Regions from separate parts of the Arthrobacter sp. 2MCAF14 genome, predicted to be linked through region 1. Evidence: predicted binding sites of a transcription regulator. Region 1 holds the regulator's gene; the other holds the start of a gene.
The links. Region 1 encodes HspR, which represses chaperone genes until heat shock. Its sites were predicted from a motif close to AAGTTGAGTCNNNNNGACTCAACTT; they were not measured.

Region 1 (11,676 bases):
GTTCTTCCGGCGAAAGTGCGTCGATTACCGGGGCGATAGCGCCCGCCAGGGGAGAAAACAATTCGCTGCCGGTGGCGCGCGCGGAATCGGTCATCTCCAGATGAACCTGGCGGCGGTCCTTCTCGCTGCGGCGGCGCTCCAAGTGGCCTGCCCGGTCGAGCCGGTCCACAAGTGCGGTTGTTGCCGGCGAACTCAGGTTGAGTGCCGCCCTGAGCGCCCCGGGAGTCATGGTCTTGCCCTCCCGTGCGGCAGCCACCATGGCAGCCAATGCGTTCAGGTCCGTTCGATGGAGGTGGTGGCGGTTGCTGATGGCCTCCACATACCGCTCCGTTTCGACCGTGAACTGCTGGAGTAGCCCGAGGAGTACAGCCGCGGACCGGACGTGCTGATTGTCATCCATGAGGCCTCCTTCAGCCTCAAATTATCCCACCGGGATGTCATTGACCAATTATCTCCATGATAGATATATTTCGTCATGGAAGTAGTTAGGAAGGGTGTGGGCATGACAGACAAGCGGACTGGAACCGGCCGACGCAGCAGTTCGGGGTGGTGGTTGGCGGGCGCGGTGCTATCGCTGGTGGCGTGGATGGGGGTCGGTGGAATCGGCGGCCCAACCTTTGGAAAGCTCAGCGAGGTGTCCAGCAACGACCAATCATCCTTCCTTCCAGCGAGCGCCGAATCCACCGAAGCCCGTGAATGGCAAAGCAGGTTCATTTCCAGCGGCAATGTTCCCGCGGTGGTGTTGATCGAGTCTCCTGAGAAGCTTTCACCCGTTCAACTGGCCGGATTGGCATCCCTCGGCACCCAACTCTCTGCCGCCGACGGGGTCAGCCACTCGACGTCGACGGTTGGGCCGATTCCGTCCGCGGATGGCAAGGCGGCGCAATTCATCGTCCCGGTAGACGATGGAAACCGGGTCAAAGGGAGAATCCAAGCGCTTCGTGCAAAGGTGACGGATTTTGCGGCCGGGGCGGCACTTCCCGCTGGAACAACCACCTACGTGACGGGACCGGCGGGCTTCCTCGCCGATCTGGTCAGCGCTTTTGGGGGCATCGACGGGATACTGCTTTTCGCGGCACTCGGTGCCGTCTTGGTCATCCTGCTAGCCGTCTACCGATCCGTGGTGCTGCCCTTTGTGGTGCTGCTTACCGCCGTCTTCGCGCTTTGCGGTTCCATTCTGTTGGTCTTTGCCTTGGCGAAGTCGGGCGTCATCCCATTGACGGGACAAAGCCAAGGGATCCTGTCCATCCTGGTGGTTGGCTCGGCCACCGACTATGCCCTCCTCTTTGTGGCCCGTTACCGTGAGGCCTTGGGCCACGCGCCGAACAAATGGTCGGCTGTGGGACGCGCGTACAGAGGCAGCTTCGGGGCCATCCTGGCCTCCGGGACAACGGTCGCGCTGGCGTTGCTTTGCCTGCTCTTCTCAGAACTGAATTCAAACCGCGGACTGGGGCCCATCGGCGCAATCGGAATCGGCTTTTCAATGTTGGCCAGCCTGACACTGCTTCCTGCTGCGCTTGGCTTGCTCGGCAGGTCCGCATTTTGGCCGCGTACCCCGAGGAAAGTCCCAGCCAACTCCGGCATTCCCCGGGGTTGGAGGCTTCTGGCAAGCATCATAGCCAGGCGGCCCAGGGCCGTATGGCTGGGCGCAGCTGCCGTTTTAGTGGTCTGCGCCGCTGGCCTGTTGCAACTCCAGGCCAGCGGTGTTCCACAGTCGGCGCTCATCCTAAGCAAATCCGAGGCAGTAGACGGCCAAGTGGCATTGGGCCGGCATTATCCCGCCGGTGCGGGAAGCCCGGTGGTGGTTGTGGCCGACGAAAAGGCGGCGGCCGCGGTACTTGCCGGGGTCAAAGCCCAGGAAGGCATCTCGGATGCATCCGTGGTTGCCGCTCAACCGGATTCCGGCGTCCGCCCGCTGGCGGAAACCGCGATGGACACTGTCCCCTTGGTGCGGGACGGCCGGGTGCTGATCAACGCCACCCTGTCCTCAGAAGCAGATTCGGCGAAGGCCGAGCAGACCATCGCCGCCCTCCGGCAGAAGCTGCACGACAAGGCGCCCGGAACCTTGGTCGGAGGAACCACCGCCACTGCCGTGGACACCAACGCCAGCGCACAGTCTGATTTGTGGCGCATCATCCCGATCGTCTTGGCGGTCATCCTGTTGGTGCTCATGGCATTGCTGCGGTCCGTTTTGGCGCCACTGTTGCTGATCGGCACCGTAGTGCTGTCCTATGCGGCGGCGTTGGGCGTGTCGGCCTGGGTGTTCAACCATGTGTTTGGATTCCCCGGAGCGGATGCCTCGGTTCCGCTTTTCGGTTTTGTATTCCTCGTGGCCCTCGGCGTCGACTACAACATCTTCCTCATGACCCGCGTCCGGGAAGAGTGGAGGCTCGACGGAACCCGCGCCGGTATCTTGAAGGGCCTCGGTGCAACCGGCGGGGTGATTACCTCGGCGGGCGTCGTTCTTGCCGCCACTTTTGCTGCCCTTGGGGTCATCCCGATCCTTTTCCTTGCGCAGATCTCTTTTATTGTGGCGTTCGGAGTGCTGCTCGACACCACGATCGTGCGCTCGCTGTTAGTACCGGCCTTGGCTTACGACATTGGCCGGCGCATCTGGTGGCCGGGACGCCTGGCACGCGATCCGGCGTCGAAGGAGAATCAGCGGGCAGCCACGGCTTCCTGATCCCGCCACCAGGCCACGGTCGCTGCCATCGCATCTGAAAGCGGTGTCGGTTCCAGCCCGAGCTTGGCCTGGCTCGCTGTGGAGTCCATGACGAATGGACGCTCGAACTGGTACAACATTTCGGCCAGCTCCCGCATGTCGGTTGAAAACAGGCCGAGGGTCCGGAGCAGCCAGCCCGGAACCACGCTCAGCTTCGGTTCGGGCATGCCGGCCGAGCGTCCGAAGTTTCCCGCAATTTCCCGCATCGTCATTGCCGGACCCGTGGGGGCGTGCAATACCGAGTTCCAGAGTTCGGGCCTTTGGGCCGCGGCGATCATGGCGGCGGCAAGATCCGGGACGTATGTGAAAGAGTGCGGCTGCTTGGCGCTTCCGAGAACCTGGACGGTCTCGCCCTTGAGGACGAGGGGGACCATGCGCTCGCCGGCGTGCGCCATGCGGGCTCGTGGCCCGAAGAAATCGCCCGCCACCACGCTGACGGTATTCGCCGGGTGGGCTTGCCGGGCCTTCAACAGGGCCGAGCGGATGCCGCGCTTGCCGCCGGTCGCTTCGCGGGGGCTGCTTTCGGTGATGGTCTTGTCCGGCTCGCTGTAGGAGTAAAGGCTCTCCGGGAAGACGACGACGGCGCCTGCCGCCGCAGCGGCGTCCATCACCACTTGCTCTGCTCCGGGAAGCTCGGCCGCCCAGGCTTTGGCCCGGTAGGCAGAACCGTGGATGCAGTGGAAGACGGCCGTGGCGCCGTCGAAGGCTTGCGCCAACTTGGCCGGGTCCGAAACATCGACGCGGAGCCTTTCGACCAGCGGGTGGTCCGGTCCGCTGCCTGAGCGCGTCAGGATGCGCACGTTTTCGCCGCGGTCCGCGAGTTGCTCGGCGATGGTCCATCCCACGGGGCCTGCTCCTGTGACGACGTACATGGTGTTGCTCACTTTCTGCTTGGGGGATTTAGTTCTTGGGTTGAAATCTAATTCGAGAGCAGTGCTCTCTGAAGTCAGGATGAGCCTTTTCGAATTCCATGTCAAGAGCACTGCTCACATTTGTTTCCAGTGCTCTCTTTTGTGGCATGCTGGATGGATGGAACATCCCTTGGCCGCAGCGGCCAGACAACCGACGCCCCGCGAGCGGGCCCGGGCCCAGACCGTGGCGGACATCATCCGACTGGGTCGCCAACACCTTGCCTTGCATGGCGCCGCGGGCTTGTCCCTCAGGGCTGTCGCGCGCGATCTTGGCGTGGTGTCCTCCGCCGTGTACCGGTATGTGGAGAGCCGCGACGAACTCTTGACCCTCTTGCTGATTGACGCTTACGGCGAGCTGGGCGATGAGGTGGATGCCGCCGTAGACGCCCTCCCCGAGGACGACTACAGCGGCAGATTCCTGGCGCTCGGGCGGGCCGTTCGTCAGTGGGCCCTGCGCGAGCCGGCGAGGTATGCCCTCCTGTTCGGCAGCCCGGTCCCCGGATACCAAGCGCCCGCCGAGCGCACTACGGAACCCGGAACGCGGGTGATCTACCGGATGGTGGGGATCTTCGACGCCGCGTACCGCGCAGGTGCCTTGGCTGCCGACGCGGCGCCCGCCGTCGTCGTTCCTCCAGCCCTTGCCGCGGACCTGGCGGCCATCCGGGCCGAACTGGGAGTGGCCGTTCCCGAACCCGCGTTGGCCAGGGGCGTGCTGGTGTGGACGTCGGTTTTCGGGGCGGTCAGCTTCGAGGTGTTCGGCCAATACGGGGCCGACACATTCCCGGCCCGCGACGAGTTGTTTGAGCACCAGCTCACGGTGCTGCAGGGGATCGTGGGGCTGTAGCCGCCCCCCGCAACCGTGCATGAAAGCCCGTGCCCGAAGGTACAGTAACTGCATGGCTCGCGGACTTGCTGACATCGGCGCGGAGGGCGTTTTGCTCGCCGGAGCAGGGCGCGCCATCCTGATGCAGATCGCCAATCCCGCGGTCGGTCACGGCGTCGCCGAGCACAGCAACTTCGCCGAACGGCCATTGGACCGGCTGCGAGCCACCATGACGTACGTCTACGCTGTGGTCTATGGCTCGGACGAGCAATTGGCCGCGGTGCGCCGGGCTGTGAATCGTGCGCACGCACCGGTTCGCCGGCCAGCGGACGATTCCGCCCCCGGATACAACGCCTTTGACGCGCAATCCCAGCTCTGGGTCGTGGCAACCCTCTATGACACCGCCGTCACCGTTTACGAAAAGGTCCATGGAGCCCTCGACGACGACACAGCCGATCGGGTCTACCGTGAGTATGCGCGGGTCGGGACGGCGTTGCAGCTTCCCGCCGAGCTCTGGCCTGCCGACCGCTCGGCCTTCGCGGGCTATCGGGATGAATACCTGCGGAACCTCGAACCGGATGCAGCCGCTTTGCGGGTGGCCCACGAGCTCCTTTACCCCACGAGCGGGCCGTTTTTGATGCGCTTGAGCATGCCGTTGGTCCGGCTGCTGACCGCGGGCCTGCTGCCGGAGCAGCTTCGGGCGGGATTCGGGCTGCCTTGGAATACCCTGCATCGGCGCAGCTTCGACGGCACCATGCGCCTCTTGGCAGCGGCTTACCCAAAGCTGCCGGAGAAAGTCAGGCATTGGCCGAAGAACTACTATCTTGGCCGGCTCGGACCGGGCGAGCTCGGCCCTGGCGAGTAGGGCGCCGATGCGTGAGCTCACCGCGGTTGAGGAACTTATCGACGGGAGCGCGAGCCGCTTCCTGGGCGGTGCCCCGGCCCGAGGACTTCGATCCAGGCTCACTGAGTTCACCGTCTTCGGCCTCAAGCAGGCGTGGGCGTGCATCTTCGGCGCTTCGCTCCTTGCCGTCATTTTCGGTGCCCACCTCTGGTATCCAGCCAACTCCGGCCTCGCGAGGAACGATTTCCTGACGATCGCCGCCGTCGTGATCCAAGTCCTGATGGTGGCCACGAAGCTGGAAACCTTGCGCGAGCTCAGGGTGATCGTGCTCTTCCACATGGTGGGAACGGTCATGGAGTTGTTCAAGACAGACGTCGGCTCGTGGTCGTATGAAGCCGAGGGTGTTCTCCGCGTCGGCGCCGTTCCGCTCTTCAGTGGCTTCATGTACGCGGCGGTCGGCTCGTACATGGTGCGGGTTTACCGGGTTTTCGACCTGCGCTTCGCCGGGTATCCAAGGCGTTGGATCACTGCGGTCCTGGCTGCGGCCATCTATGTGAACTTCTTTTCCCACCACTACATCGTTGATGCCCGCTGGGTTCTGCTGGCCGCCGTCGTCGTGATCTATGGCCGGTGCGTCATGTACTTCCGGGTGTTTCGGCATCGACTCCGGATGCCGCTGGTCCTGGCATTCCTGCTGGTGGCGCTCTTCATCTGGATTGCCGAGAACATCGCCACCTGGTCGCACGCCTGGCTGTATCCGAGCCAACTGGATGGCTGGCACTTGGTGTCCCCGGACAAGCTCGTCTCGTGGTTCCTCCTGATGATCATCTCCGTGGTGCTGGTGGCATGGGTGTACAAGCCGATGCAGCCGGACGAGGCGTTGGCCGCCTCCGGCTGACGGAATACCCGCCGTCGACATCGCCGGAACGCTGCGGAGTCGCCGGAGCGCTCACGCGAACCGGCACTCTTCCCGCGAGTTCGACGTCGGCCCTCAACCCAAGCCCCGCCGGCGGGCGTTCTCCCACGGCGAAATCGGCCGTAAATCCCCGTGTTTCCGGGGTTTCTTGACCCGCGTTCGGCAGAGTTGAGTGTAGTTGACTCAACTTTAGATTGACATTGAATGAGGCCTGAGTACAGTTGAGTGCAGAACGCTCAACTAGCCGAAGGTTGAGTGCTCCCCGCCCTCCAATCCCCTCACGGGTAGCGGAATCGGGTGAAATCTCGATCGTCGGCCATTGAAAGGAAGCAACATATGTCACGCGCTGTAGGTATCGACCTCGGAACCACTAACTCCGTCGTCTCTGTTCTCGAAGGTGGCGAGCCCACCGTCATTGCCAACGCCGAGGGTGGCCGCACCACGCCGTCGGTCGTTGCATTCTCCAAGTCCGGTGAAGTCCTGGTCGGCGAAATCGCCAAGCGCCAGGCCGTCAACAACATCGACCGCACCATCGCTTCCGTGAAGCGCCACATGGGCACCGACTGGTCCGTCGCCATTGACGACAAGAAGTACACGCCGCAGGAAATCTCCGCGCGTATCCTCATGAAGCTGAAGAACGACGCCGAGAGCTACCTCGGCGAAAAGGTCACCGACGCTGTCATCACCGTCCCGGCCTACTTCAACGACGCCGAGCGCCAGGCCACCAAGGAAGCCGGCGAAATTGCCGGCATGAACGTTCTCCGCATTGTCAACGAGCCCACCGCCGCAGCACTTGCCTACGGCCTGGACAAGGGCAAGGAAGACGAACTCATCCTGGTCTTCGACCTTGGTGGCGGAACGTTCGACGTCTCCCTGCTGGAAGTCGGCAAGGACGAAGACGGCTTCTCCACCATCCAGGTCCGCGCCACTGCCGGCGACAACCGCCTCGGCGGCGACGACTGGGACCAGCGCGTTGTTGACTACCTGCTGAACCAGCTCAAGATCAAGGGCATCGACCTTTCCAAGGACAAGATCGCCCTCCAGCGTCTGCGCGAGGCTTCGGAGCAAGCCAAGAAGGAACTCTCTTCCTCCACCAGCACCAACGTCTCCCTCCAGTACCTCTCCGTCACCCCCGACGGCCCGGTCCACCTGGACGAGCAGCTGACCCGCGCCAAGTTCCAGGACCTCACCAAGGACCTGCTTGAGCGCACCAAGAAGCCGTTCCACGACGTCATCGCCGAGACCGGCATCAAGCTCTCCGAAATCGACCACATCGTGCTCGTGGGTGGTTCCACCCGCATGCCCGCCGTCTACGACCTCGTCAAGGAACTCGCCGGTGGCAAGGAGCCCAACAAGGGCGTCAACCCGGACGAAGTTGTTGCCGTTGGCGCAGCACTGCAGGCCGGCGTGCTGAAGGGCGAGCGCAAGGACGTTCTCCTGATCGACGTCACCCCGCTGTCCCTCGGTATCGAAACCAAGGGCGGTGTCATGACGCACCTGATCGAGCGCAACACGGCCATTCCCACCAAGCGTTCCGAGACCTTCACCACCGCTGACGACAACCAGCCGTCCGTGGCCATCCAGGTCTTCCAGGGCGAGCGTGAATTCACCCGCGACAACAAGCCGCTGGGCACGTTCGAACTGACTGGCATCGCTCCGGCACCGCGCGGCGTCCCCCAGGTCGAGGTCACCTTCGACATCGATGCCAACGGCATCGTCCACGTCTCCGCCAAGGACAAGGGCACCGGCAAGGAACAGTCGATGACCATCACCGGCGGCACCGCGCTGTCCAAGGAGGACATCGACCGCATGGTCCGTGAAGCCGAGGAACACGCAGCCGAGGACAAGGCCCGCCGCGAGGCTACCGACACCCGCAACACTGCCGAGCAGCTCGCCTACTCCGTGGACAAGCTCATCGCCGAAAACGACGAGAAGCTGCCGGAAGAGGTCAAGACCGAGGTCAAGGCCGACGTCGACGCCCTCAAGAAGGCCCTCGAAGGCACCGATGACGCAGCAGTGAAGACCGCTTTCGAGAAGCTGCAGCACTCGCAGTCCAAGCTCGGCGAAGCGATCTACTCGCACGCCGGTTCCCCGGATGGCGCAAGCAGCGCCGCAGGTGCTGAGGGCGCTCACGCCGGTGCCAAGTCGGGTTCTGCCTCCGGCGATGAGGACATCGTCGACGCCGAGATCATCGACGAAGACGAAAAGAAGTAAGCATGCCTCATCACGGCAACGACGCAGAGCACTCACCTTCCAACAACGAGGGCAAGCACGACGAGCGTGAAGGAGCCGGTCAGCAGAAGCCAATTATTCGCGACAACCGCAAGGTTGACCCGGAGACCGGGGCCGCCCGCCACCCCCAAGGATCGGCAGCTGATTCCGCTGCTGCCGCCGAGGGCGACGCCCTGTCCCAGGCTGAGGAAATCCTCAACGGCATGGAGGTTCCGGCTGAAGAGTCGGTGGCCCCCAGTGCCGCTGCAGAAGCAGAGGCCGCGGAACTCCGCAACGACCTCCTGCGCCTGCAGGCCGAGTACGTCAACTACCGCAAGCGCGTCGAACGCGACCGCGCCGTCGCAGGGGAAATGGCCGTCATCGGCGTCCTGAACTCCCTGCTGCCGGTGCTGGACGACGTCGACGCCGCCCGCCAGCACGGTGACCTCGTGGACGGCCCGTTCGCCGCGATCGCCGCCAAGCTGGAGAACGCGCTGAAGACGTACGGCTTGGAGCGCATCGCGGAAACCGGAGTCGACTTCGACCCCACGATCCACGAAGCCCTCATCCAGCAGCCGGGCGAGGACATCGAAGTAGACACCGTCAGCCAAGTGCTGCGCTCCGGCTACCGCTCCGGCGACCGAGTGCTGCGTGCGGCCCAGGTGATCGTGGCTGTGCCGGCCTAGTTGTACTCACCGCGCTAGGTCTGCTCACCTCGGCGCTTCGCCGGATATGGGGCGGTGCCCGCTTCGCGGTGCCCTCCACACCGCCGCCCCATATCCGGCTTCGCGCCCGCTGTAGGCTCGCCTGAGGTGAGTCGACAGCAGGCGCGAAGCGAAGCATAGGCCCCGGGAGTGGAATCTAAGGATCTGGCCGAGGGCCCCGACACGAGCTTGCGAGTGTTGGGAAGGCCAACATCCGCCACGCGAAGGGGCGGCTGAAGTCCGCAGGACTTAGCCGCCACGCGAAGGGGCGGGGGCCTATGCTTCGCGTAGCGCTACGCAACCGAACACAGAACGAAAGAGAGAAGCCGAGTGGCCAGCCAGGACTGGGTTGAGAAGGATTTTTACGCCATCCTTGGTGTCGCCAAGGACGCCTCTGACGCTGACATCAAGAAGGCGTACCGCAAGCTTGCGCGGAAGTACCATCCGGATACAAATTCCGGGGATGCTACTGCGGAGAAGAAGTTCAAGGACATCTCGGAGGCCTATTCGGTGCTCTCGGATGCCGAGGAGCGTCAGCAGTACGATGCCATTCGCGCCATGGGCGGGGCACGCTTCGCTCCGGGCGCAGCTCGCGGCGGGCCGGCCAATGGCGGCTTCGAGGACCTGTTCGGCGGGCTTTTCGGCGGCGGCGCACGCCAGCCTGCAGGGGCCGGCGGTATCCCTCCCGAGTTCGCTGACTTGTTCGGCGGCGGTTTCGGCGGTGGACAGACCGGTTTCCAGCGCGCGCCCCAAAAAGGCAGCGACCGTACGGCGTCCACCTCAATTTCCTTTGCCGGCTCTATTCACGGCACCACGGTGAGCTTGCGCGAAAGCAACGGCAACGTTATCGAAGTGAAGATTCCGGCGGGCATCAGGGACGGCCAGAAGGTCCGTCAGCGCGGCAAGGGCAACCCCGGCGCAGCCGGCAACGGGGACCTCATCATCACGGTGAACGTCAAGCCCCACGATTTCTTCAACCGCGACGGCGACAACATCCGCATCCACGTGCCGGTCACCTTCGCGGAGGCTGCCTTGGGTTCCAACATCCATGTGCCAACGCTCGACGGCGACACCGTCACCGTCCGCGTCCCAGCAGGCACGCCTTCCGGCCGCACGCTCCGGGTCAAGGGCCGCGGCGTCAAGACGTCGAAGGGCACCGGAGACCTGCTGGTGACGATCGACGTCTCCGTCCCGCAGAACCTCAACAAACAGGCCGAGGAGGCCGTCAAGGCATTCGCCGCGGCAACTGCCGACGCCGATCCTCGCCATGACCTGGCCGCCAAGGCCCGCTTGTAGCGGCAGAACACATGGGAGGGGACGTAGGCATGGGCATCGACATCAACCAGCCGATCTTCGTCATCTCCGTCGCGGCCGAACTGGCTGACATGCATCCGCAGACCCTGCGCCAGTACGACCGCCTCGGCATCGTGTCGCCGAGCCGTGCCCCGGGCAAGTCCCGGCGTTACTCCCAGCGCGATATCGACCGCTTGCGCGAGGTCCAGCGGCTCTCCCACGAGGGCGTGTCCCTTGAGGGCATCAAGCGCATCCTCGAGCTCGAAAACCAGGTGGCCGCGCTTCAGTTCCGCGTGGCCGAGTTGAGCGAGGAACTGCAACGCCGGCGGAGCCCGATGGAGGCCCGAATTTTCGCGGCGGGAGCAGCCGGCGACGTCGTCAGCCTTGCCCGCGGGCAGCGCCCCCGGGCGCGATCCCAGGCAGTTGTCGTCTGGCGGCCGCGTCCGGGGGAGTAATCCTCTAGGCCTGCGGGAGGGACCCCAGCAGAACCGGCGCTTCCTGCCCGGCCCACGTACCCCTCAGGGAAGCCGAATCTTCCGAACCCTGTGTACCCAGATCGAGGACACGGTTCACCAGCAGTGTGAGCTCACCGGCTTCGATGCTGGTGACGCCGTCTTCGGTGATCGGGGCTGCCGGGCTCAGCACCGGGACTTCGCCACCGGGCGTTCCGCTGCCTTTGACGTTGACCGAACTTTTGCGTGGCTCCAGCACGCCGTCCACGTCCACGAACTGTTCGGCTTCCTGCTGTCCCGTGAGGATGGCGGTGGCCAGGGCGACGACGTAGACGGGATCTGCGCAGGCGTCGTACACCCACCTCGTGCCCAAAACGGAGTGTTCCATGGTGCCCAGCAGCGAGTCCTCCGCGCCGGGCAATTTCGAACCTCGGTAGCTCAGGGGAACCTGGTAGACCTTGCCGCCGTGGGAGACGAGATGGGTCTCAAGGCCGACTTCGCCGTCCGGATCATCGAAGCGGTATGCCCCAAGCAGTTCGGGCGGCGCCGAGCCATCCATGTTGAACCATGACTGGACGGGTAAGTACTTTTCGATGAGTTCAAGTTTGCTGGGACTCAGGGTTGCTCGACGGATGATAGCCATGCGGTCCAGCCTAAGCCTCGATCCACCGATGTGCCCGGGCTGATGATTTGAATCCGGTTCGGCTCGTTGTGCGGGCAGGGAGCATGCTGGGGTGCCAGGCCTCGCTGCCCTTCGGTGTTCCACTGTTGGTCCTGGTTGCGCCGGGTGGCTGGGTGGG
Region 2 (11,676 bases), on a different contig from region 1:
GATTCGTAGAACGCCATGGCCTTGGGAACGTCGTTTGTCTGCAGTTCGCTCCAGACCACCGTGCCCGGTTCATTGACCAACCCGGCGCCGTGGTGGCTTCCGGCCTCCCAGAAACCAATCTGCGCACCCGTCGGATCGGCGGCGAAGAACATCCGGCCGCTCCCGTTGGGGACGCTGTCCGGCAGGAAGACGATGTTGCCGCCGGCCGCCGTCGCGCGCTCGGCAGCCTCGTCGACCGAATCGACGGCGAGGTAGTTGGCCCAGAAGGACGGCGCACCGGCCGCAGCCATGTCCGGCATCTGCTGCATCATGCCCGCAACGTAGCGGTCCTGCAGCTTGGCCATGTAGTACGTCATGCCGTTACCGGCGTCCATCGCGTCCAGTTCCCAGCCGAACAGATCACCGTAGAAGGCCTTGGAAGCCTCGATGTCCGACGACGACAGGTCCACCCAACACGGAGTTCCCTGCTTGTAGCTATCAACCTGCGGCATTGCTATCCCTTCGTTGAGTAGCCGGCTTACGCCAGCGGATACCACGTTCAAAGTAGTACGGGGGTCCGACACCGACAACAGCCAGCGCGGACGGACCCCCTCAAGAGCGGCGTTGGAACCCTTATGCGTGAACAGCCCGGCCCGTGAAAGCGACCAGGCGCTCAAGGCTGGATGCCGTCTCGGCGACTTCCTGGGCCGGGGCGAAGCTGCCGCTTGCGCGGACCTGCTCGCTGATCGTGTTCTGCGCGAGGACCTCGACGTAATCGGTGAGCTCATCCGCAACCGACACCTCGAGGCCCAGGGCCTTGGAGAAGTCCCAAGCGTGGACGAGGAACTCGAGGTTGAGGATCGAGGCGACCATCGTGGCCGGCAATTCGGCGAAACCCATGTCGATGGTGCCTTCGAGGCCGCGGCGGTAGAAAGCCTCCAGCGTGGGCTGGGCGAGGTCGGCGATGCGCACCTCAGGCGACTTTCCGGCGTCGTCGGCTACTTCGGCGCCCAGGGCCTTGGCGATGTTAGCAATTGAGCCGGCAAGGTGGTCAAGCAACTGGGACACGTTGAAATCGGCACACGGAGTCTGGGTCTGCGCGTCGGCCTCGGTGACGTGCGCCAGCACGCGCTGCACGATGGCGAGCGTGGCGTCCGCAGAGGTGAGCTCGTTGAGATCGGCGGGGGCAGCGGCCCATTCGTCGGCACCTGCGTCGCCCGTGGAGGCCTCGGCGAGGAGACGGTCGAGGTAGTGGTTCCAGCCCTCGGAGTGGGCTGCGACGGCTTCCGGCGTCGGAAGGCCTTCGTGCACGAAGCGCACCGTGGTCCCGCCGTCGGCTGGCTCAAGGGTGATGGCTACGGTGGAGACGTTGTCCGCCGGGGCCTCGGGCTGCTCCCAGGCCCACGTGAAGACCACGCGCTTGCCCGGTTCGATTTCGGTGAAGGTTCCGGCGGCGTGGTGGCCCGGAGTGACGGTCCAGCGGTACTCGCCGCCGACCTTCAGGTCGACGCGCGCGGCAACGGTCTGCCAGCGTCGGAGGCGTGCGGGCTGCGTGATGAGTTCGAACGCCTGGTCGACGTTGAGGGGAAGAAGAACGGTCTTGTCGTAAATCATGATGATTCCTCTGTTGTTTGAAGGCGGTCGGTGGTGAAGTTTTGTGCGTCAGCGAGGAGCATGTCCAGCTCAGCGGTCCAGAACTGCTCAAAAAGCATCCGGAGTTCTCTCATGCCGGCGTTGTCCAAGCGGTAGAAGCGGTTGCGTCCTTCTTTGCGGGCAGCAACGAGGCCTACCTGCTCCAGCAGCAACAAGTGCTGCGAGATGGCGGATCTGCTCACCGTGAATTCGGCTGCCAGCTCCGTCACGGTGCGCTCGCCCGCCGCAAGCAGGTGCAACAGACGCCGCCTGTTCGGCTCCGCGGCAACTTCCAGTGGGTCGAGCATGATTAATACGTTAGCCGCCACTAACGCATTCTGTCAATCACTTCCGAGAGCGCACTATCAACGACTACAGAACCGCGGACAAAAACGCCCTGGTCCGTTCATGCCGGGGGTTGCCAATGACCTCTTCGGCGGGACCTTCCTCAATGATCCGGCCGCCGTGCATGAACACCACTCGATCCGCCACGTCGCGGGCGAAGCCCATTTCATGCGTCACGACAATCATGGTCATTCCTGTCCGGGCCAGGTCCTTCATCACCCTGAGGACTTCGCCCACCAGCTCAGGGTCCAGCGCCGACGTCGGCTCGTCAAACAGCATCAGCTTCGGTTGCATGCACAGCGCCCGGGCGATCGCCACCCGCTGCTGTTGCCCGCCCGAGAGGTGCCTCGGATAAGCATCCGCCTTCTCCGAAAGGCCCACCTTCTCCAACAAATCCAATGCCCGACGGCGGACGTCCGCCTTGCGCTGCTTGAGCACCCTGAGCGGGGCTTCCATCAGGTTCTCCAGCACGGTCATGTGCGGGAAAAGGTTGAAGTGCTGGAAGACCATCCCGATATCGGTGCGGTCGGCGCAGATTTCGTTGTGGGACTGTTCGTGGAGCTTGTCCCCCTTGATCCGGTAGCCCACGGCCCTGTCTCCAACCCACAGCAGGCCGCCGTCGATCTTCTCGAGGTGGTTCACGCACCGCAGGAAGGTGCTTTTCCCCGAGCCGGAGGCGCCGATCAGGCAGACCACTTCGCCGCTTTGGACGTGGAGATCGATTCCCTTGAGGACCTCGTTGTCGCCGAAACTCTTGCGCACTCCTTCCGCGCGCACCAGCGGAAGCGCCTCCGGTGCCTTCCGGCTTTCCTTCGTGTCGATGGTCATGACTGCTTGCCCTTTCCTGCGCCCTGCACGGAGTGAATCCTGAAGAATTTCCTCAACCGCTCGGCGGCGGTCGGCGGGACGGAACGGGACGTGCCCCGCGCGAAGTGCCTCTCCAGGTAGCCCTGGCCTACCGTGAACACCGTGGTGACGACGATGTACCAGATGCTGGCCACCAAGAGCAGAGGGACAACCTGCAGGTTCTTCGAGTAGATGATCTGGGCGGAGTACAGGAGCTCGGGGACAGCCAGGACGCTGACCAACGAGGTCATCTTGAGCATGCCGATGAACTCGTTGCCCGTGGGTGGAATGATGACGCGCATGGCTTGCGGCAGGATCACCCTGGTGAGGGTCTGGATGCGGGACATGCCGAGGGCACCCGCGGCTTCGCCTTGGCCTTGGTCAATGGACTGGATGCCTGCCCGGACGATCTCCGACATGTACGCGGCCTCGTTGAGGCCCAGGCCAAGGATCGCTGCGGCGAGCGGTGTGATGATCTGGTTGGCGTCGAGGCTGACCCCCGGGATACCGAAGGTGATCTCCGGATACAGCGCCGACAAGTTGAACCAGAACAGCAGCTGGACCAGGACCGGCGTGCCACGGAAGATCGTCACGTAGGCGCTTGCCGAGGCCTTGACCACGGGGTTTGCCGAAAGCTGCATGACCGCAAGCACCACGCCAAGCCCCACCCCGACAGCCATGCAGACAACCGTCAGGAACAGGGTGATGCCAATCCCGTTGACGATGGCGACGTCGCGGAAATACAGGGCCACCTTGTCCCAGCCGAAACGGGGATTGCTCACCGCGGAAACAAGCAGCAAGATCACGACGGCGGCTACCGCAGTTCCAGCCACCCATCGCCAGGGGTGCTTGGCTGAGACCACGGTGAACTGTCGGCGGTCCGTTGTTCCAATCTTGGGGACAGTAATCACGCTGCTCATTTCGCACCACTCGCGTCCACGGCATCAGCGCTGATGGTCACAGAGTCCGGGATTCCGTACTTCGCGTTGATCGCCTTGTACGCGTCGCCCGCGATCAGTGCCCTGACGGCCGCGACGATCGCCTTGGTCAGCGGCGAACCCTTGGGCATGGCGATACCCACCGGCGTTGGTTCGAAGTCCTGGTTGCTGGCGAGTTCGAAAGCGCCGCCTGAAAGCTTGCTTGCGTAACCCATACCAATAAGGCCCGAGAGAACGCTGTCCACCCGCCCGGAGATGAGGGCCAGGTTGGCTTCGTTCTGGGAGGGAAACAGCTGAATGTCGATCGGCGCCTTGCCAGCGTCGAGGCACTGCTTCGAAAACGCCGGAAGGGTCTCGATCCCCTGCGTGGTTCCCTTTTCGCCACCCACTTTCGTGCCGCACAGCTTCATCGCGTTGAGGGACAATTTCTTGGGGTTGCCCGCCTTGACAGCAAGGCCTGAGCCACTGCTTTGGTAGGAGGCGAAATCGGCGTTCATCTTGCGCTCGGCCGTGACGTTGAAACCCGAGATGCCGACGTCGTACTTGTTCGAGCTCACGCCCGGGAGGATGGTGTCAAAGGTCGCGGGTACCATCTTGACTTCGAGCCCCAGCGTCTCGCCGACGGCTTTCGCAAAGTCCGCGTCCCAACCGACAACCGTCTTGCTGTCAGCGGCGTAGAACTCATAAGGCGCGAACGTGGGGTCTGTTCCAACCACCAGCGTCCCTTTGGACTTGACGTCCGAGGGCAAGAGATTCGCTGCGGACTGGTTGAAAGGTGCCGCCGGAATCGCGGCGTCTTTGCCGGGAATGGAACTGGCCGCGGCTTCCTTGCCGGCGTCGAGTGATGCAGTGGTGCAGCCGCTGAGCCCGACGGCGGCTGCCAGCAGCAGGGCGCCTGTGGAGATGTATCTAGGACGGTTCATGAATTGCCTTTCACATAGCTTGTTCCGTGGTCAACGGCGATGTTGACCACGGTGGTACCGACATTGACGAGGGCGGGATGCCGAACGATTGCGACCACCCCGTCCATGGGTGAAAAGAAGTCTTTTGGGGGACGCTCGAGTTCTTCCACTGAGTGAACCCGGGCCACGAGGTCTCCGGCCGTAACCTTCTGGCCAAGTTCTACGACCGGCTCAAGGATGCCTGCCATCGTGGAATGGACCGGGGACTGGGAAGTGAGTTCGACCCACTGGATCGGAGCTCTGGCGGTGGCCGGCCCGGCGTCCTTGAGAACGCCCCAGTGGCCAAGCAGCGAACGAAGTCCCGTCCTCGCCCTGTTGAGGATCGGCAGGAATACGGTTCCCCTGCCACCAAGCTCGGTCGAGATCATCGGCACGCCCGCCCGATCGGCAGCGCCGCTAATGGAGCCCGACTTCAACATGGGCTTCACCACCACGGAGTACGGGGCATTGAACGCGGCCACCGCCGCCGCCTTCTCAGCCCATAGCTCCGGGGTCGGTCCTTGGTAGACAAAGGCAGACGGAACGTACTCCGAGGCGATTCCCCCGGAGTGGATGTCCATGACGAAGTCGGCCATGGGTATGAGTTCTCCGGCCACAATCGAGGCGATCTGCAGCGCTGGTCCGCCGTCGGCGCGGCCCGGGAGTGCCCGGTTCAGATTGACCCGGTCCACGCTGGACACTCGTCTTCCTTCGCGGACGGCAGCGATGTTGAGGGCAGGGAGGATGATCAGTCTCCCTGTTACCTCATCCGGGTTCAAAGTGCGGATGAGTTCCTGGAGCAGGATCTGGCCTTCATATTCGTCACCGTGCGTTCCGGCGATCAAAAGAACCGTGGGGCCGTCTCCACCACTCAGGACCGCGATCGGCGAGGGGATGACAGCGGCGTCGTTCTCGTTGTCCGAATGTTCGATCTCCAGGTAACCCAGCTGCTTGCCGACGGCGGCAAAATCGATCCCGGGTATGCGTGGAATGTGCAGGCTCATAGGCACCTTTCCTCAGGGTTGGTAGAATTGGATTCACTGTATACAGTGAATCCTGTGATGTAAAGCACGTAGGATTGAACGAGTTTTGATACCAAAAAGGGGATGGGGCGAATGGCCACGCAAGCTGCCAAGGGGATGAGGCCGCTGAGCGAGCACGTCTACGACAGGATCAGCAATGAGATCGTCAACGGAGTGGTCGAGCCTGGCGCTCCCCTGGTCCAGGAACAACTGGCCGAAGAATACGGCGTTTCCCGGACGCCGGTCCGCGACGCACTGAACCGCTTGGTGCACGAAGGACTCGCCACTTTGGTCCCGGGCTCCGGGTATTTTGCGACAACGCTGACCCGATCAGCCGTCGAAGAAGTCTATGAGGTACGCAAGGCCCTTGAGATCATGGCCATCAGACAATGCGGGGCCAAGTACACCAACCTTCAGCTTGCCCGGCTCGAGCTGCTCATCGCCGAGGGTGCAGCAAGCGCCGACCCGGAGGAACTCTTTACCGCTACGCGGGCGTTCCATTTGGGCTTGGCGGCGCCTGCGCCCAACGGATTCCTGCTGAAAACGCTCGAATCCGTCTGGGACAACCCCGTTCAACGGCTCATCAGCCGTTCGTATCCCTTGGATGACACCAAGCTTGAGCGCGTGGCGGACGCTCACCGGAAGATCCTTGCTGCAGCCCGCGCCAATGACCTCGAAACACTGATCCCTTTGCTGGATCTGTGCCACGAGAAGGACTGACCGGCAAAAGGGGACGAAAAAAGCCCGTAGCGCACGCCAATCACGGCGCGCCCTACGGGCCCTGTGTTTCGGGAGGCATCTGGGGATGCCAAATCACTTCGTGTACGACGGCGGTACGCAACTCGATGCCGAAAGGCACCTGATTGTTGCTACAGCTATCCGATACGGCGGGTGTCTACCTCGTCGTCATCGTCTTCCAAGTCCTGTGCGTACTTGTCCTCGTAAGCCGAGTAATCCGGCTCCGGCGGATCGTCCGCGAATCGGCTCGTCGCACGACTTGATGGCCCAGTCAGCTCGCGCTGAAGGGCCGAATAGTCAGTGTTCGGGGAGTAGTACTTGATGTCCCGAGCCTGCTTGGTAGCTTTTGCCTTTTGACGGCCGCGCCCCATGGCGTGACCCCCTTTTGTACTTGGACCGGAGGTGGTCACCTTGGCGATCGGTGAGGCCCCGGAATGTTTGGTCAATTTGTCGTATGTCTAGATTACATGCTTTCTGGAGCAACTGCTTGCCACGACCTCGCGAAAGCGGCGTCACACTTCCACACGGCAGTATCACCGTTCGTCGGCATGAAAAACTTGGGTAGAGTCGCCCTAATATCGGGCCGCACGCATGAAAGGCGCTAACTCAGACATGGGCCAGGACAACACGATCCCGGGAAACAACGGTACAGGCGACAACGAGTCGCCGGTAGACCCTGGTTCAGGGGCCGGGTATCCGGGGACTTCGGGCACCTACCCGGATACTGGCATGCCTGGCCAAACCGAGCCCGGGGACGGCTTTCCCTCCGAAAAAGGGTCGTCCCTGCGGACTGCCCTGGACGCCATAACGCGGTATCGGCTCATCATTGGCGGCATTGTGCTGGCTGTATTGATCCTCATCGGAGTAGTGATCTGGATCCTCGTTGGGGCCTTGGCCAACCGCCCGGCGGCCGCGCCCGTCCCCGCACCGGCCACGTCCACTAGCCGCGGCCCCCTCCCGGCTGATGTCGAGGCAAAGGACTACCAGCTGGGCGATTGCTTCGCCGATTTCGACTCCAACGCCACCAAGTCCAAAGTGGTGGACTGCACCACCGACCATTCTGCCCAGCTGGGCGCCATCTTCCGGTACAAGGCTGACGACACCTTCCCCGGTGCCACTGCCTTGCGTGACAAAGGCCGCGAAATCTGCCGTGATCTGATGCTGAACGAGGCCTCCACGAAGTACGCGCTCCTGCAGCAGAACGTGTACCCGAGTGCCACCAGCTGGGACAACGGCGACCGCCGCGTGGACTGCTTCATCGTGGTGAACTCGGGAAACACGCTCAAGGAATCCGTGCTGCAGAAGTAGTTACTCCTTCCGCCTCACCGTCAGGCCGCTACCCGCCGGAGCCCCGCCGTCGGGACCCGTCAAAGCTTCGAGACCCTCGATGGTGAGTTCGTCGACGTCGGCCGCCGTATCCACGAGCACCGTGTCGCCGTCTGCGATCTCTCCGGCGAGGATCTCCTTGGCCAAGCGGTCGCCGATCTCGCGTTGAACCAGCCGTCGCAACGGACGGGCGCCGTAGGCGGGATCGTAACCGGACATCGCGAGCCAGGCACGGGCGCCGTCACTGACCTCAAGGGTGAGCCTGCGGTCGTGCAGGCGCTTGGTCAGCTCGTCCACGTGCAGCTCGACGATCCTGGCGAGCTCGTCCACGCTAAGCGGATCGAACAGGACAATCTCGTCGAGCCGGTTGAGGAACTCCGGTTTGAAGGACGCGTTGACCACGGCCATGACCGCATTTCGCTTCGCCGTGGCGTCCAGCGTTGGATCCACAAGGAACTGGCTGCCCGAGTTGGAGGTCAACACCAGGATGGTGTTCCGGAAGTCCACGGTGCGGCCCTGCCCGTCGGTGAGGCGACCGTCGTCGAGCACTTGCAGGAGGATGTCGAACACCTCCGGGTGGGCCTTCTCCACCTCGTCGAGCAGGATCACGGAGTACGGGCGACGACGGACCGCTTCAGTCAGCTGACCGCCTTCCTCGTAGCCCACATATCCGGGAGGGGCGCCGACCAGCCGGGCCACGGAGTGCTTTTCCCCGTATTCAGACATGTCGATCCGCACCATGGCGCGTTCGTCGTCGAACAGGAAGTCAGCGAGTGCCTTGGCGAGCTCGGTTTTGCCGACGCCGGTGGGGCCCAGGAACAGGAACGAACCCGTGGGGCGGTTGGGGTCACTGATGCCCGCACGGGCGCGGCGGACGGCATCGGAAACGGCGGCCACGGCCTTGGACTGGCCGATCAGCCGCTTTCCGATCTCCTCCTCCATGTGCAGCAGCTTCTGGGATTCTCCCTGCAGCATGCGGCCAGCGGGGATCCCGGTCCAGGCCGAAATGACCTCGGCGATATCGTCCGCCGTGACTTCGTCCGCGACCATCAGGGCGGGCTTCGCTTCACCGCGCGCTTCGCGGGCGGACTCTTCCTCGGCTGCTGCGCTGAGCTCGCGCTCCAGAGCGGGCAGTTCGCCGTAGAGAATGCGCGAGGCGGCTTCAAGGTCGCCTTCGCGTTGGTACTTTTCGGCGGCCGAACGCAATTCATCGATTTTCGCCTTGAGGTCGCCAACGCGGTTGAGCCCGGCCTTCTCGGATTCCCAACGGGCGTTCAATGCCGCGAGGGCTTCCTTCTTGTCGGCCTTGTCCGCGCGCAGCGCAGCGAGGCGTTCGATGGAGGCCGCGTCGGTCTCGCGGGCGAGGGCCAATTCCTCCATGGTCAGACGGTCCACGGCACGGCGAAGCTGGTCGATTTCCTCAGGAGCCGAGTCGATTTCCATGCGCAGCCGGGATGCGGCCTCGTCCACGAGGTCGATCGCCTTGTCCGGCAACTGACGGCCCGAGATGTAGCGGTTGGAGAGCGTCGCGGCGGCCACGAGGGCGGAGTCTGCGATCGCTACCTTGTGGTGGGCCTCGTAGCGTTCCTTGAGGCCTCGGAGAATACCGATCGTGTCCTCCACGCTGGGCTCGCCCACGTAGACCTGCTGGAAGCGGCGTTCCAGGGCAGGGTCCTTCTCCACATTCTCGCGGTACTCGTCCAGCGTGGTGGCGCCGATGAGGCGCAGCTCGCCGCGGGCCAGCATTGGCTTGAGCATGTTGCCCGCGTCCATGGCGCTTTCACCGGTGGCACCGGCGCCCACCACCGTGTGGATTTCGTCGATGAACGTGACAATCTGCCCGTTGGAGTTCTTGATCTCCTCCAGCACGGCCTTGAGCCGTTCCTCGAATTCGCCGCGGTACTTCGCGCCGGCCACCATGGACGCAAGGTCCAGCGCGATCAGGGTCTTGCCCCGCAGGCTTTCCGGGACGTCGCCGGCCACCATGCGCTGGGCGAGCCCTTCGACGACAGCGGTCTTGCCGACGCCGGGTTCACCGATCAGCACCGGATTGTTCTTGGTGCGCCGGCTCAGGACCTGGACGACCCGCCGGATTTCGCTGTCCCGCCCGATCACGGGATCCAGCTTGCCGGAGCGCGCGACGGCGGTGAGGTCCATGCCGTACTTCTCGAGGGCCTGGAAGGTGTTTTCGGGGTCTTGCGAGGTGACTTTCCGGTCGCCACGGACACCCGGCAGGGCGGCGAGCAGTGCTTCGTGGGAGGCGCCGGCGTCGCGCAGTAGCTTCCCCACGGCGTCGCTTCCGGCCGAGAGCCCCAAGAGGAGGTGCTCAGTGGACACGAACGAGTCGCCGAGTTTCTCAGCCTCGTTCTGGGCGGTCTGGATGGCCTGCATCGAAGGACGGGAAAGCTGCGCTTGCTGCACGGAACTGCCCGACGACGACGGCAGGGCCTTGATAGCCGAGCTCGCCTGCACGCTCACGGCATCCGGGTCCGCTCCAGTGGCGCGCAAAAGGGCTACGGCGACGCCCTCGCGCTGGTCCATGAGCGCTTTGAGCAGGTGGGCCGGCTCCAGCTGCGGATTTCCGGCGGTGGAGGCGTTCATGGCCGCCGCGGAAAGAGCCTCCTGGCTCTTGGTGGTGAATTTGACGTCCATGGAAGAGCTCCTTTCGGGAGTAGACTGTTTCTCAAAGTTGAGTCTACTATGCTCAACTTTGGCGAATCATCCCCCCTGCTCCATGTTTGCCGACGGCGAAACTGCTGTCTATAGCCTTCTCCGCTTACCGCGGCTCCCGCCGTCGAAACCGTGGGTGTGGGCCGCGCGCTGCGCGCCGGAACGCAGCGCGGCCCGCACCCACGATCCCGGTAAAGCGCCGTACGATATGCACATGGCACCCTTCACAGTCACTCGCAATGCGCTGATCCCCGCCGAGCCCGCCGACATCTTCCCCTTCGTCAACAACTTCCACGAGTGGACCAAATGGTCTCCGTGGGAAGCCGTTGACCCCAAGCTGAGCCGCAGCTACTCGGGCAACGAATCCGGCGTCGGAGCCAAGTATGCCTGGAGCGGCAACAACAAGGCTGGCACCGGAACCATGGAAATCGTCAGCTCGGAAGAGCCTGGCAAGATCGACATCCGCCTCGAATTCACCAAGCCGATGAAGGCCATCAACCCCACGGGGTTCACGTTCGTGCCCGAAGGGGACGGCACCCGCGTCACCTGGACAATGACCGGCGAGAACAAGGGCCTCGGCAAAATCTTCGCTTTGTTCATGAACATGGAGAAGATGGTGGGCGGCGACTTCGAGAAAGGCCTGACCGCACTCTCGGCGGTAGCCACGCGGAAAAACCCGTAGTTTCTCGGCGCAGGCCATGGCCGTCTACGTTGATCCGCCGCTGTGGCCCGCGCACGGGACCGTGTTTTCCCACCTCGTCTCGGACACATCGCTCGAGGAGCTGCATGCCTTCGCCGAGGCTGAGGGGATTCCCGAGCGCGCCTTCGACGGCGATCACTACGACGTCCCGGAACGCCGCTACCAGGACCTCCTTTCCGCAGGTGCCATCCCCGTGGAGGCCCGGATTTTGGTGCGCAAACTGATCGCGAGTGGCTTGCGGATCCCCGCCCGCCAACGGAACAAGGCCCTCACCGTGCCCTTGCTGGAGCGCTGGAATTCGACACTTCCGGGACACGAGGAGCTGGGTTTCGAATTGCTCGAACGCTGGGGCGAGGACCATCGGAAGTACCACAGCCGCACGCATTTGCTGGCGGTCCTGGAAGCCTTGGATCTCCTCACCGAACCCGGGCCGCCCGCGCGCTCAGTAACTTTGGCCGCTTGGTTCCACGATGCCGTCTACGAGGGAATCGCCGGGCAGGACGAAGAGCAGTCGGCCAGGCTGGCCGAGGACCGACTAG

Region 2: the regulator HspR is predicted to act here: its motif matches at 10,454-10,478, upstream of clpB (ATP-dependent chaperone ClpB).

Annotation. Positions count from the first base shown of each region.
Region 1 covers NZ_JBFRHB010000058.1:3-11,678, reverse strand. Annotated here, with positions in the region: gene AB4074_RS23190 (MarR family winged helix-turn-helix transcriptional regulator) at 1-400, opposite strand, end outside; gene AB4074_RS23185 (MMPL family transporter) at 503-2,683, shown strand; gene AB4074_RS23180 (NAD-dependent epimerase/dehydratase family protein) at 2,659-3,594, opposite strand; gene AB4074_RS23175 (TetR/AcrR family transcriptional regulator) at 3,752-4,477, shown strand; gene AB4074_RS23170 (oxygenase MpaB family protein) at 4,530-5,321, shown strand; gene AB4074_RS23165 (DUF817 domain-containing protein) at 5,329-6,198, shown strand; gene dnaK (molecular chaperone DnaK) at 6,553-8,430, shown strand; gene AB4074_RS23155 (nucleotide exchange factor GrpE) at 8,433-9,113, shown strand; gene AB4074_RS23150 (DnaJ C-terminal domain-containing protein) at 9,462-10,427, shown strand; gene AB4074_RS23145 (heat shock protein transcriptional repressor HspR) at 10,457-10,879, shown strand; gene AB4074_RS23140 (CG0192-related protein) at 10,884-11,519, opposite strand.
Region 2 covers NZ_JBFRHB010000021.1:26,548-38,223, reverse strand. Annotated here, with positions in the region: gene AB4074_RS14855 (VOC family protein) at 1-491, opposite strand, end outside; gene AB4074_RS14850 (TIGR03086 family metal-binding protein) at 613-1,593, opposite strand; gene AB4074_RS14845 (ArsR/SmtB family transcription factor) at 1,590-1,919, opposite strand; gene AB4074_RS14840 (amino acid ABC transporter ATP-binding protein) at 1,984-2,784, opposite strand; gene AB4074_RS14835 (amino acid ABC transporter permease) at 2,781-3,722, opposite strand; gene AB4074_RS14830 (ABC transporter substrate-binding protein) at 3,719-4,663, opposite strand; gene AB4074_RS14825 (succinylglutamate desuccinylase) at 4,660-5,685, opposite strand; gene AB4074_RS14820 (GntR family transcriptional regulator) at 5,797-6,423, shown strand; gene AB4074_RS14815 (DUF3073 domain-containing protein) at 6,579-6,812, opposite strand; gene AB4074_RS14810 (septum formation family protein) at 7,033-7,749, shown strand; gene clpB (ATP-dependent chaperone ClpB) at 7,750-10,419, opposite strand; gene AB4074_RS14800 (SRPBCC family protein) at 10,652-11,119, shown strand; gene AB4074_RS14795 (DUF4031 domain-containing protein) at 11,136-11,676, shown strand, end outside.